Regions from separate parts of the Kitasatospora sp. NPDC057595 genome, predicted to be linked through region 3. Evidence: riboswitches for the same ligand, from Rfam matches in the RefSeq annotation. Region 3 holds a riboswitch; each other region holds the start of a gene.

Region 1 (3,267 bases), on a different contig from region 3:
CCTGGACGGCGGTGAGGATCTCGATCCGGTCGCCCGCCGACAGCGGCGTGCGCGGCCACTCGGCGCGCGGCACCACGGCCTCGTTCAGGGCGGCGGCGACGCCGGAGTGCGCCTGGCTGAGGGTGGCGACCACCTCGGCGAGGGTGGTCGTGGCGGGCACCTCGCGGGGCTCGCCGTTGACGCTCAGGGGGATGTCGCTGGTGCGGGGGCTCATGCCGGGACCTTCGTGAATCGGGTGGGGGCGAACGGGTGGGCGAGCTCCGGCAGGGTGCCGGTGGCCAGGTAGTCGGCCAGCAGGTCGCCGGTGACGGGCGTCAGCAGGACGCCGTTGCGGTAGTGGCCGGTGGCGGCGACCAGGCCGGGCAGCGCGGTCGGGCCGAGCAGCGGCGCGTTGTCCGGCGAACCGGGGCGCAGCCCGGCGCCGGTCTCCACCAGCGGCAGCTCGGTGATGCCGGGGACCAGCTCGTGCGCGTCGCGCAGCAGCTCGTACACCCCGCCGGCGGTGACCGTGGTGTCGTGGCCCTGCTCCTCGGTGGTCGCGCCGACCACCAGCTCGCCGTTCTCGCGCGGCACCAGGTAGAGGTGGCCGCCGCGGACCACGGCGCGCACGTTGCGCGAGAGGAAGGGCCGGTACGCCTCCGGCACCCGCAGCCGCAGCACCTGCCCCTTGACCGGGCGGATCGCCGGCAGCACGCCCGGGGGCAGGCCGGGCAGCAGGTGGCTGCGCGAGCCGGCCGCGAGCACGATCCGGTCGGCGGTGACGCTCTCGCCGGTGGCCAGCCGGGCTCCGGTCGCGCGGTCGTGCTCGACCAGCAGCTCGGTGACCTCGGTGCGGTGCACCACCGCGCCGGCCCGCTCGCACGCGTGCAGCAGGGCCTCGGCCAGCCGGCGGCCGTTTACCTGGTGGTCGTCGGTGACGTGCAGGCCGCCGCGCACGCCGGGTGCGAGCATCGGCTCCAGTCGGCGGGCCTCACGGCCGGTGAGCCACTGCGAGTCCAGGCCGAGCCGCTGGTGGAAGGCGTGCAGCTCGCGCAGTTCCGCGCGGTCGTCGGCGTCGAGGGCGACGGCGAGGGTGCCGCACTGCCGGTAGCCGATGTCCCGGCCGCCGCTCGCCTCGGTGAGTTCGGCGGCGAAGGACGCGTACCGCTCGTTGGAGGCCATCCCGAGGCGCAGCAGCGGCTCCTCGCCGTACTGGAGTTCGGTGACCGGGGCGAGCATGCCCGCCGCGACCTGGGCGGCACCGTGGCCGGGCCAGGGGTCGACCAGCAGGACGCGCAGCCCGCGCTGGGCCGCCCGCCAGGCGACGACGAGGCCGATGATCCCACCGCCGATGACCAGCACCTCGGCATGGGCGCCCCGTACCAGGCGTGTCAAAGCTGCTCTCCCTTCGCCGGTATGACCCGGATCAGGTTCGGACGGTCGCGGGCCGTGCCAGCCCGCCTCTCAGCCCGGTGCGCCGGGCTCCCGTGATGGTGCCCCCACCTTAACTCCGGGGGGTGCGCCCCCTGAAGGTGCCCGGGAGCGGGGCGGGGAGGGACGGGGGAGGGGCGGCCTAGGACCTCGGACCCGGGACCGGCCTCAGTACAGTGACGGGCGTGGCTGAGCTGAACGGAACGGGACAGACGGATCGGGTCGTCGTGGTGGGCGCCGGGCTGGCCGGGGCGCAGTGCGCCGCGGTGCTGCGGCGCGACGGCTGGCAGGGGCGGATCACGCTGGTCGGCGAGGAGCCGCACGCGCCGTACGACCGGCCGCCGCTCTCCAAGGACGTCCTCCTCGGCAAGACCGACAGCACCGCCCTCGACCTCGACTTCGCCGGCCTCGGCGTCGAGCTGCTCACCGGCCGCCGCGCCACCGGACTCACCCCCGGCGGCCCCGGCGGCGCGGGCCTGCTGCACACCGACGCCGGGGACGAGCCGTACGGCGCGCTGGTGATCGCCACCGGCGCCGAGCCGCGGGCCCTGCCCGGCGCCGAGCGCGCCCATCTGCTGCACACCCTGGACGACGCGCTGGCGCTGCGCGCCCTGCTCCGCCCCGGCCTGCGCCTGGTGCTGGTCGGCGCGGGCTGGATCGGCGCCGAGGTGGCCACCGCCGCCCGGGCGGCCGGCTGCGAGGTGACCGTCGTCGAGGCCGGCCCGGCGCCCGTCCCCGGCGCGCTGCCCGCCGAGGTCGGCCGGGCGATGGCCGCCTGGTACGCCGAGGCCGGGGTGGACCTGCGCTGCGGCACCGGCGTCGCGGCCGTCGAACCGGGCGCGGTGCTGCTCGCCGACGGCTCGCACCTGCCCGCCGACGAGGTGGTGGTCGGCATCGGCGCCCGCCCGGCCACCGGCTGGCTGGCCGGCACCGGGGTCGCCCTGGACGCGGCCGGCGCCGTGCTGGTGGACGAGCGGCTGCGCACCACCGTGCCGGGTGTCCTCGCGGCCGGCGACTGCGTCAGCTACCCCTCGGTGCGCTCCGGCACCCGGCTGACCGTCCAGCACTGGGACCACGCGCTGCAGTCCGGCGAGGCCGTCGCCGCCACCCTGCTCGGAACGGACGCGCCGCCGTACGACCCGGTGCAGTACTTCTGGTCCGAGCAGTTCGGCCGGATGGCGCAGTACGCCGGACGGCACGGCGCGGGCGACGAGCTGCTGTGGCGCGGCTCGCCGTCGGACGCCGGCTGGTCGGTGCTCTGGCTGCGCGACGGCGCCCTGCGCGCGCTGCTCGCGGTCGACCGGCCGCGCGACCTGACCCAGGGACGGCGGCTGATCGAGCGAGGCGCCGTGCTCGACCCGGCCCGCGCCGCCGACCCGGCGGTCCCGCTGAAGTCGGCCCTGGCCGCCGGGTAGCGCCGGGCGGCGGACCCGGTTGGTGCGCGGCGGGCCGCCGAGGTGGCAGTCTGGTGCTTGTGAGTGAGATCGAAGCCAAGATTGAAGCCCTGGTCCCCGCGTGGCTGTACCTCCCCGACATCTCCGAGAAGTGGGGTCTGGTGGTCACCGAGGTCCGCAACATGGTCAAGAAGGGTGACCTGATCGCCGTCCGCCGCGGCCCCAACAAGTCGCTGCAGGTCCCGGCGGCGTTCATCGACGAGACCGGCCCGGTGAAGCACCTGGTCGGCACGCTGACGGTGCTGCGCGACAGCGGGTTCAGCGACGAGGAGATCCTCGAATGGATGTTCAGCGAGGACCCGTCGCTGCCCGGCACCCCCGTCCAGGCGCTCTGGGAGAACCGGGCCACCGAGGTCAAGCGCCGCGCCCAGGCGATGGCGCTGTGACGGACCGACGGGATCGG
Region 2 (3,267 bases), 220 kb from region 3:
TCGTTGCGCAGGACGTCGAGCTTGGCGTAGACCGGCTTGCCGGTCTTGATCAGGGTGTCGGCGACCCACTTGGCCTGGTTGATCGGGATCGCGAAGCCCAGGCCGATGGAGCCGGCCCGGCCGTTGCTGGAGGCGTTGGACTGGATCGCCGAGTTGATGCCGATCACGCCGCCGGCGGAGTCCAGCAGCGGGCCGCCGGAGTTGCCGGGGTTGATGGAGGCGTCGGTCTGCAGCGCGTTCATGTAGGAGGCCTGCGCGCCGGTCTCGTCGCCGGAGGCGACCGGGCGGTCCTTGGCGCTGACGATGCCGGTGGTGACGGTGGACTCCAGGCCGTACGGGGCACCGATGGCGATGGTGGAGTCGCCGACGTTGACCTTGTCGGAGTCGGCCAGCGGAAGCGGCGTCAGCTTTTCCTTGGGCGGGTTGTCGAGCTTGATGACGGCGACGTCGTAGCCCTCGGCGCGGCCCAGCACGGAGGCGCCGTAGGAGCTGCCGTCGGCGAACTTGACGGTCAGCTTGCCACCGCTGGAAGCGGGCGCGACCACGTGGTTGTTGGTGAGGATGTGGCCCTCGGTGTCGAAGACGAAGCCGGTGCCGGTGCCGGACTCGCCGTTGCCCTGGGCCTTGATGGTGACGACGCTGGGCAGCGCCTTCTGCGCGATGCCGGCGACCGAGCCCGGGGCGGGCTCGTTCTTCTGGGTGTTGTTGGCCTGGACGGTGGTGGAGCTGCGGTCGGCCTTGGCGCTCACCGACTTGCCGTCGCGGTCCGCGACGGACACGCCGACCGCGCCGCCGGCCACGCCGGCCACCAGGGCGACGGCCGCGACCAGGGCGATCAGGCCGCCGCGCTTCTTGCGCGGGCCGCCGGGGACCGGCGCGCCGGGGTACTCGCCCGGGTAGCCGAGCGGGCCCCCGGGACCGCCGGGGGCCCCGGGCGCGCCCGGGGTGATGTCGTGGGCGGCGCCCCAGCCGCCGAGCGGCTGGCCGGCGCCGAACGGGTGGTGGTGCTGGCCGGTCGCGCCCGGGGCCTGCGGGGCCCCCGGGGCGGCGAACGGGTCGTGCGCGACGGGCGCCGGGGGCACCGGCGTGCCCGGGGCCGGGGTGGCGTACGGGTTGTCGCCGTACGGCGCGGCGGCCTGCGCGACCGGGGCGACCGGGGCCGCGGGCGCGGCGGGCGGCAGGACCGGCGGCGGCGCGTCCAGGTACCCGGGCTCGGCGGCCGGGGCCGGCGCGGCGGGCGCCTCCGGGGCGCCGACCTTGCCGAACGCCAGCGTGGGCGTGAACCCGCCGGAACCCCCCTCGGCGGGCGGCTGGGACGGCTGGTCGACTGCGGGCGTCGCTGCGGGGGCGGGGGCGGGGCCGGCCGCAGACTGCTGCGCCGGACCGTCAGAAGCGGAACCCACCACCCCCTGGCCGCCGGAGGGCTGCTCCCCCTGCGGCCCGGTGGACCCAACCTCGCGCTCGGTGCTCACGGACGACCTCCATAGCTGACAGGACCAACAACCATAGTTTTTCGCACACCCGATTCGATTGCCGTAAGGACCCTTCTGAAGAACTCATAAGAATCCTTAGCCGGGCCAGACGGCCGCCGAAGCGCCGTACCCGACACGACCCGTCTTGGCGTTCCCCCCGACGGCGACTAGCCTGTCGCTCCGAACTGACACGCGGGAGCTTGGACCGACCAGGCTGAGAGTGCGCCGGTCGACCGTACGCCACGGACCTCGTGGGCGGCCGTCGAGGGGGTGCAGACCGCCGGAACCTGTCCGGGTAATGCCGGCGTAGGGAGAGATCGGCCATGCCGTCCGCTTCGTCATCCTCGTCCTCCGGCGCGCCCGCGTCCCGGAACGTCCCCCCGCCGCAGGACGCCGCGGGCACCGCCCCCGGTTCCCCCGACGGGGACACCGCGCGGACGGCCACCGCCGTCCTGGAGCCCCCGGCCCGCACCGAGGCGCCGCTGGTGCTGGACACCGAGCCGCCCCGCACCCTCGGCTTCCGCGACCACTTCGCGCTCTGGATGAACCTCGGCGTCTCGCTGATCGGCTTCACCACCGCCGCGACCGTGCTCGGCGCCAAGGGCGAGGAGCTGTCGCTGGCCGCCGCGGTGACCGCGATCGCGGTCGGCACCGTGGTCGGCACCGCGATGCTCGGCGTGGCCGCGCTGATCGGCGCGCGGACCGGCGCGCCCGCCATGGCGAACCTGCGCGGCCTGTTCGGCACCCGGCTGTCCTACGTGCCGACGGTGCTCAACATCGTCCAGTGCATCGGCTGGGGCGTCTACGAGCTGCTGACGATCGCGCTCGGCGCGCAGACGGTGACCGGTACCGAGGGCTACCGCTGGGTCTTCGTGGTGCTGGCCGGCGCGCTGACCACCGCGCTGACCATCTGGCCGCTCGGCGCCATCGCGGTGCTGCGCCGCTTCGTCGCCGCCGCGGTGGCGGTCGCGATGGTGTACTTCACCGTCCAGCTCGGCCGGCACGGCGTACCGGACCCCGGCGCCGGCAACTGGCACGGCTTCCTGCGGGCGACGGACGCGATGATCGCGGTGTCGATCTCCTTCGTGCCGCTCGCCGCCGACTACACCCGGCACTCGCGCACCCCGCGCTCGGCGTTCTGGGGCAGCTTCTCCGGCTACACGATGGCCCAGGTCTGGTGCTACGTGCTCGGGCTGATGGCGCTGCTGCAGGCGGACGGGAACCCGGAGCGGATCTTCGACTCCTTCCTGGGCGTCTGGGCCGGCTGGCTGTTCCTGCTGGTGCTGGTGCTGCGCGAGACCGACCAGTCCTTCGCCAACGTCTACTCGACCGCGATGTCGATCCACAACCTGCTGCCGAAGGTCGACCGCCGGGTGCTGACGGGCGGCACCGGTGTGCTGATCACCGTGCTCGCGCTGCAGATCACCGCGTTCACCGACTCCTACTACGCCTTCCTGGGGCTGATCGGCTCGGTCTTCGTGCCGATGTTCGCGGTGCTGGCGGTCGACTACTTCCTCGGCGCCGGGCGGCGCGGCTGGGACCTCTCCGCCGACGCCCCGTCCCGCTGGCTGATGCTGCTGCCGTGGGCGCTGGGCTTCGCCACCTACCAGCTGATCGCGCCGACCGCGGTGGCCGGCTGGTGGACGGACCTCTGGACCTCCGCGCAGGAGGCGCTGCACTTCACCCCGCAGGAGTGGACCTCGGCCTCGCTGTTCGGCTTCCTGGTGCCGGCCCTGGCCACCTGGGCGCTCACCCCGTTCACCCGGGCCCGCGGCGCCGTCGCGCGCTGACCCGC
Region 3 (3,267 bases):
GCAGATCTCCTTCTGGAGATCCATGTTCTCCTTGATCTTGTGCATCGGGACGTGGCCCGGGCCCTCGATCATCACCTGGACGTCCCTGGCGCGGGCGATCCGGCCCAGCTCGCCGAGGGTCTGCAGTTCGGCGAACTGGGCCTCGTCGTTGGCGTCGGCGATCGAGCCGGGGCGCAGGCCGTCACCGAGGGAGAAGGTGACGTCGTAGCGGGCGAGGATGTCGCAGAGTTCCTCGAAGTTGGTGTAGAGGAAGTTCTCCCGGTGGTGCGCCAGGCACCAGGCGGCCATGATCGAGCCGCCGCGCGAGACGATGCCGGTCTTGCGGCGGGCGGTCAGCGGCACGTAGCGCAGCAGCACGCCGGCGTGCACGGTCATGTAGTCGACGCCCTGCTCGCACTGCTCGATGATCGTGTCGCGGTAGACCTCCCAGCTCAGCTCCTCGGCCTTGCCGTCGACCTTCTCCAGCGCCTGGTAGAGCGGCACGGTGCCGATCGGCACGGGGGAGTTGCGCAGGATCCACTCGCGGGTGGTGTGGATGTTGCGGCCGGTGGAGAGGTCCATGACGGTGTCGGCCCCCCAGCGGGTGGCCCAGGTCATCTTCTCCACCTCCTCCTCGATCGAGGAGGTGACGGCGGAGTTGCCGATGTTGGCGTTGATCTTCACCAGGAAGTTGGTGCCGATGATCGCCGGCTCGACCTCGGGGTGGTTCACGTTGACCGGGATGACGGCGCGGCCGCGGGCGACCTCGTCGCGGACGAACTCGGGCGCCAGGCCCTCGCGCAGGGCGACGAACTCCATCTCGGGCGTGACGACGCCGCGCTTGGCGTACCCGAGCTGGGTGACGGCGGCTCCGTCGCGGCCGCGCAGCGGGCGGCGCGGGCGGCCGGGGAAGACCGCGTCGAGGTTGCGCAGGTCGCCGCCGCGCGGCGAGGTGTGGCGGATGCCGTCGTCCTCGGGGCGCGCCTCGCGGCCGTCGTACTCCTCGACGTCGCCGCGCTGACGGATCCAGGCCTCGCGCAGGGCGGGCAGGCCGCGCCGCACGTCGGGCTCGTAGTCCGGGTCGGTGTACGGCCCGGAGGTGTCGTACAGCGGGACGGTCTTCCCGTTGGTGAGCACGACCTCGCGGTACGGCACGCGCAGATCGGGGCGGGACCCCTCGCGGTGGGCCTTGCGCCAGGCCGGGGCCGGGTAGCCGCTGCCCGCGCTGGTGACGGCGCCCTCGGGGCCGGACCGGGGCCGGGCAGACTGCGGCTGTGCCTCAAAGCTGGTCATCGGACCTCAAACTCCCTACGCCGGCATTACCCGGTCAGGTTCCTGCGGTCGACGCAGCCGCCGGTCCGTCCATCGACGTCCCGTTCAGCGCCCTCTCAGCCCGGTGCTCCGAGCTCCCGCGTCCGCAGGCGGTGTTGCCCGCGCATGACGTCCAACACCGTAGCGAGCCGATCGCCGGAGGTCCAGAGCGGGTCCGGGAGGGGGAACGTCGAGGTCCGGACGGTGAACGGGGGGCGCGTAGCCGCCGCTGCGGGCAGACTGGCTCCGTAGCGGACGAGGCGAGGAGGCCGGCGTGGTCGGGAGCACGGGGCGGGTCACCGGGGCGGTTGGCGCGGGGCTGGTCGGCGAGGTGATGGTGCACGTGCCGGAGCGTCAGGGCACCGAGGCGTTCCTCGCCTACCTGGCGGTGCCGGGCGAGCGACTGACGGTCGGCACACCGGTGGTGGTGATCGAGTACCAGCCGCCGAGGACGGTGTACGTGGCGCCGATCGGGCCGTGACACGCCGATGACCCTCCGGTGACGACCTTGTGACGGCCAGTCATGTCACTTCCCTTTCCCCCGGATCGGCCGGGGCGGACAATCCGACTCGGCGCATCTCCTGCGCTCGAAGGGGGAGTTGAACCATGGGACTCATCATCGCCGGGGCAGCCGTCGCGGCACTGATCATCGGGGTCACGCTCTTCAAACTCATGTGGCGGGTGGCCGAGCCGAACGAGGCGCTCATCATCTCCGGCTCCCGGCACCGCACCGAGGGGGTCGGCGACGGTCTGGGCTTCCGGATCGTCACCGGGCGCGGCACCCTCGTCACCCCCGGCCTGCAGGGGGTCCGGCGGCTCTCGCTGGACCTCAACGAGGCGGAACTGAACGTCGAGTGCGTCACCACGCAGGGCATCCCGGTCCGGGTGAAGGGCGTGGTGATCTTCAAGGTCGGCGACGACGACGTCTCGATCGCCAACGCCGCCCGCCGTTTCCTGGACCAGCAGAAGCTGATCAGCCAGCGCGTGCACAACGTCTTCGCCGGCCACCTGCGCTCGATCGTCGGCGGGCTCACCGTCGAGGACATGATCCGCGACCGCGAGCGGCTCACCGGCGAGACCCGGGCCGCCTCCGGGCTGGAGATGGAGAAGCTCGGGCTGATCATCGACACCCTGCAGATCCAGGAGATCATCGACCCGACCGGCTACATCAAGAACCTCGCCATCCCGCACGCCGCCGCCGTCCAGCGGGACGCCAGGATCGCCCAGGCCGAGGCGGACCGGCTGGCCACCGAGGCCGAGCAGGAGGCGGCCGCCCGCAAGGCCGAGGCGACCCGCAACAGCGAGATCCAGCAGTCCTCGTACCAGGCCGAGATGGACACCGCCACCGCCCGCGCCCGGCAGGCCGGACCGCTGGCCGACGCCGCCGCCCGGCAGCAGGTGGTGGTCCAGGAGACCCGGGTCGCCGAGTTGGAGGCACAGCGCAAGGAGCAGCAGCTGCAGATCGACGTGCGCAAACCCGCCGACGCCCGCGCGTACGACACCCGCACCAGCGCGGAGGCGGCCCGCGACGCGCGGATCTCGGCCGCGCAGGCGCAGGCCCGGGAGACCGAGCTGGCGGCGACCGCCGAGGCCAGCCGGGTGCGGGTCGCGGCCGAGGCGGACGCCGAGGCCACCCGGGTGCGTGGCCTGGCACAGGCCGAGGCGACCACCGCGACCGGACAGGCGGAGGCGTCCGCCGCCGAGGCGCGCGGTCTGGCCGACGCCGCGGCGGCGCGGGCGATCGGACTGGCCCGGGCGGAGGGCATCAAGGCCCGCGCCACCGCCCTCGCCGAGAACCAGGACGCCGTGGTGGCACAGGAGTTGGCGGAGCAGTGGCCGCAGATCGTGCGGGCCGCCGCGGAGTCCTTCGGCAACGTCGAGCACATGGTGCTGCTCAACGGGGCCGACGGGATGGGCGAGTTGTTCGCCAAGGCGCTGGCGATGGGCGGCACCGGGCTCGGACTGGCCCGCCAGCTG

The links. Region 3 has a riboswitch for thiamine pyrophosphate ahead of thiC (phosphomethylpyrimidine synthase ThiC). Riboswitches for the same ligand answer to the same signal wherever they lie in the genome.
Region 1: another riboswitch for thiamine pyrophosphate. It lies ahead of thiO (glycine oxidase ThiO); the one in region 3 lies ahead of thiC (phosphomethylpyrimidine synthase ThiC).
Region 2: another riboswitch for thiamine pyrophosphate. It lies ahead of ACFU9E_RS16885 (purine-cytosine permease family protein); the one in region 3 lies ahead of thiC (phosphomethylpyrimidine synthase ThiC).

Annotation. Positions count from the first base shown of each region.
Region 1 covers NZ_JBHVGL010000015.1:9,824-13,090, reverse strand. Annotated here, with positions in the region: gene thiS (sulfur carrier protein ThiS) at 1-214, opposite strand, end outside; gene thiO (glycine oxidase ThiO) at 211-1,374, opposite strand; TPP riboswitch at 1,369-1,475, opposite strand; gene ACFU9E_RS22350 (NAD(P)/FAD-dependent oxidoreductase) at 1,596-2,825, shown strand; gene ACFU9E_RS22345 (Rv2175c family DNA-binding protein) at 2,885-3,250, shown strand; gene thiE (thiamine phosphate synthase) at 3,247-3,267, shown strand, end outside.
Region 2 covers NZ_JBHVGL010000009.1:265,869-269,135, reverse strand. Annotated here, with positions in the region: gene ACFU9E_RS16890 (S1C family serine protease) at 1-1,472, opposite strand, end outside; TPP riboswitch at 1,655-1,802, shown strand; gene ACFU9E_RS16885 (purine-cytosine permease family protein) at 1,796-3,262, shown strand.
Region 3 covers NZ_JBHVGL010000009.1:42,612-45,878, forward strand. Annotated here, with positions in the region: gene thiC (phosphomethylpyrimidine synthase ThiC) at 1-1,272, opposite strand, end outside; TPP riboswitch at 1,268-1,402, opposite strand; gene ACFU9E_RS15905 (hypothetical protein) at 1,565-1,771, shown strand; gene ACFU9E_RS15910 (flotillin family protein) at 1,897-3,267, shown strand, end outside.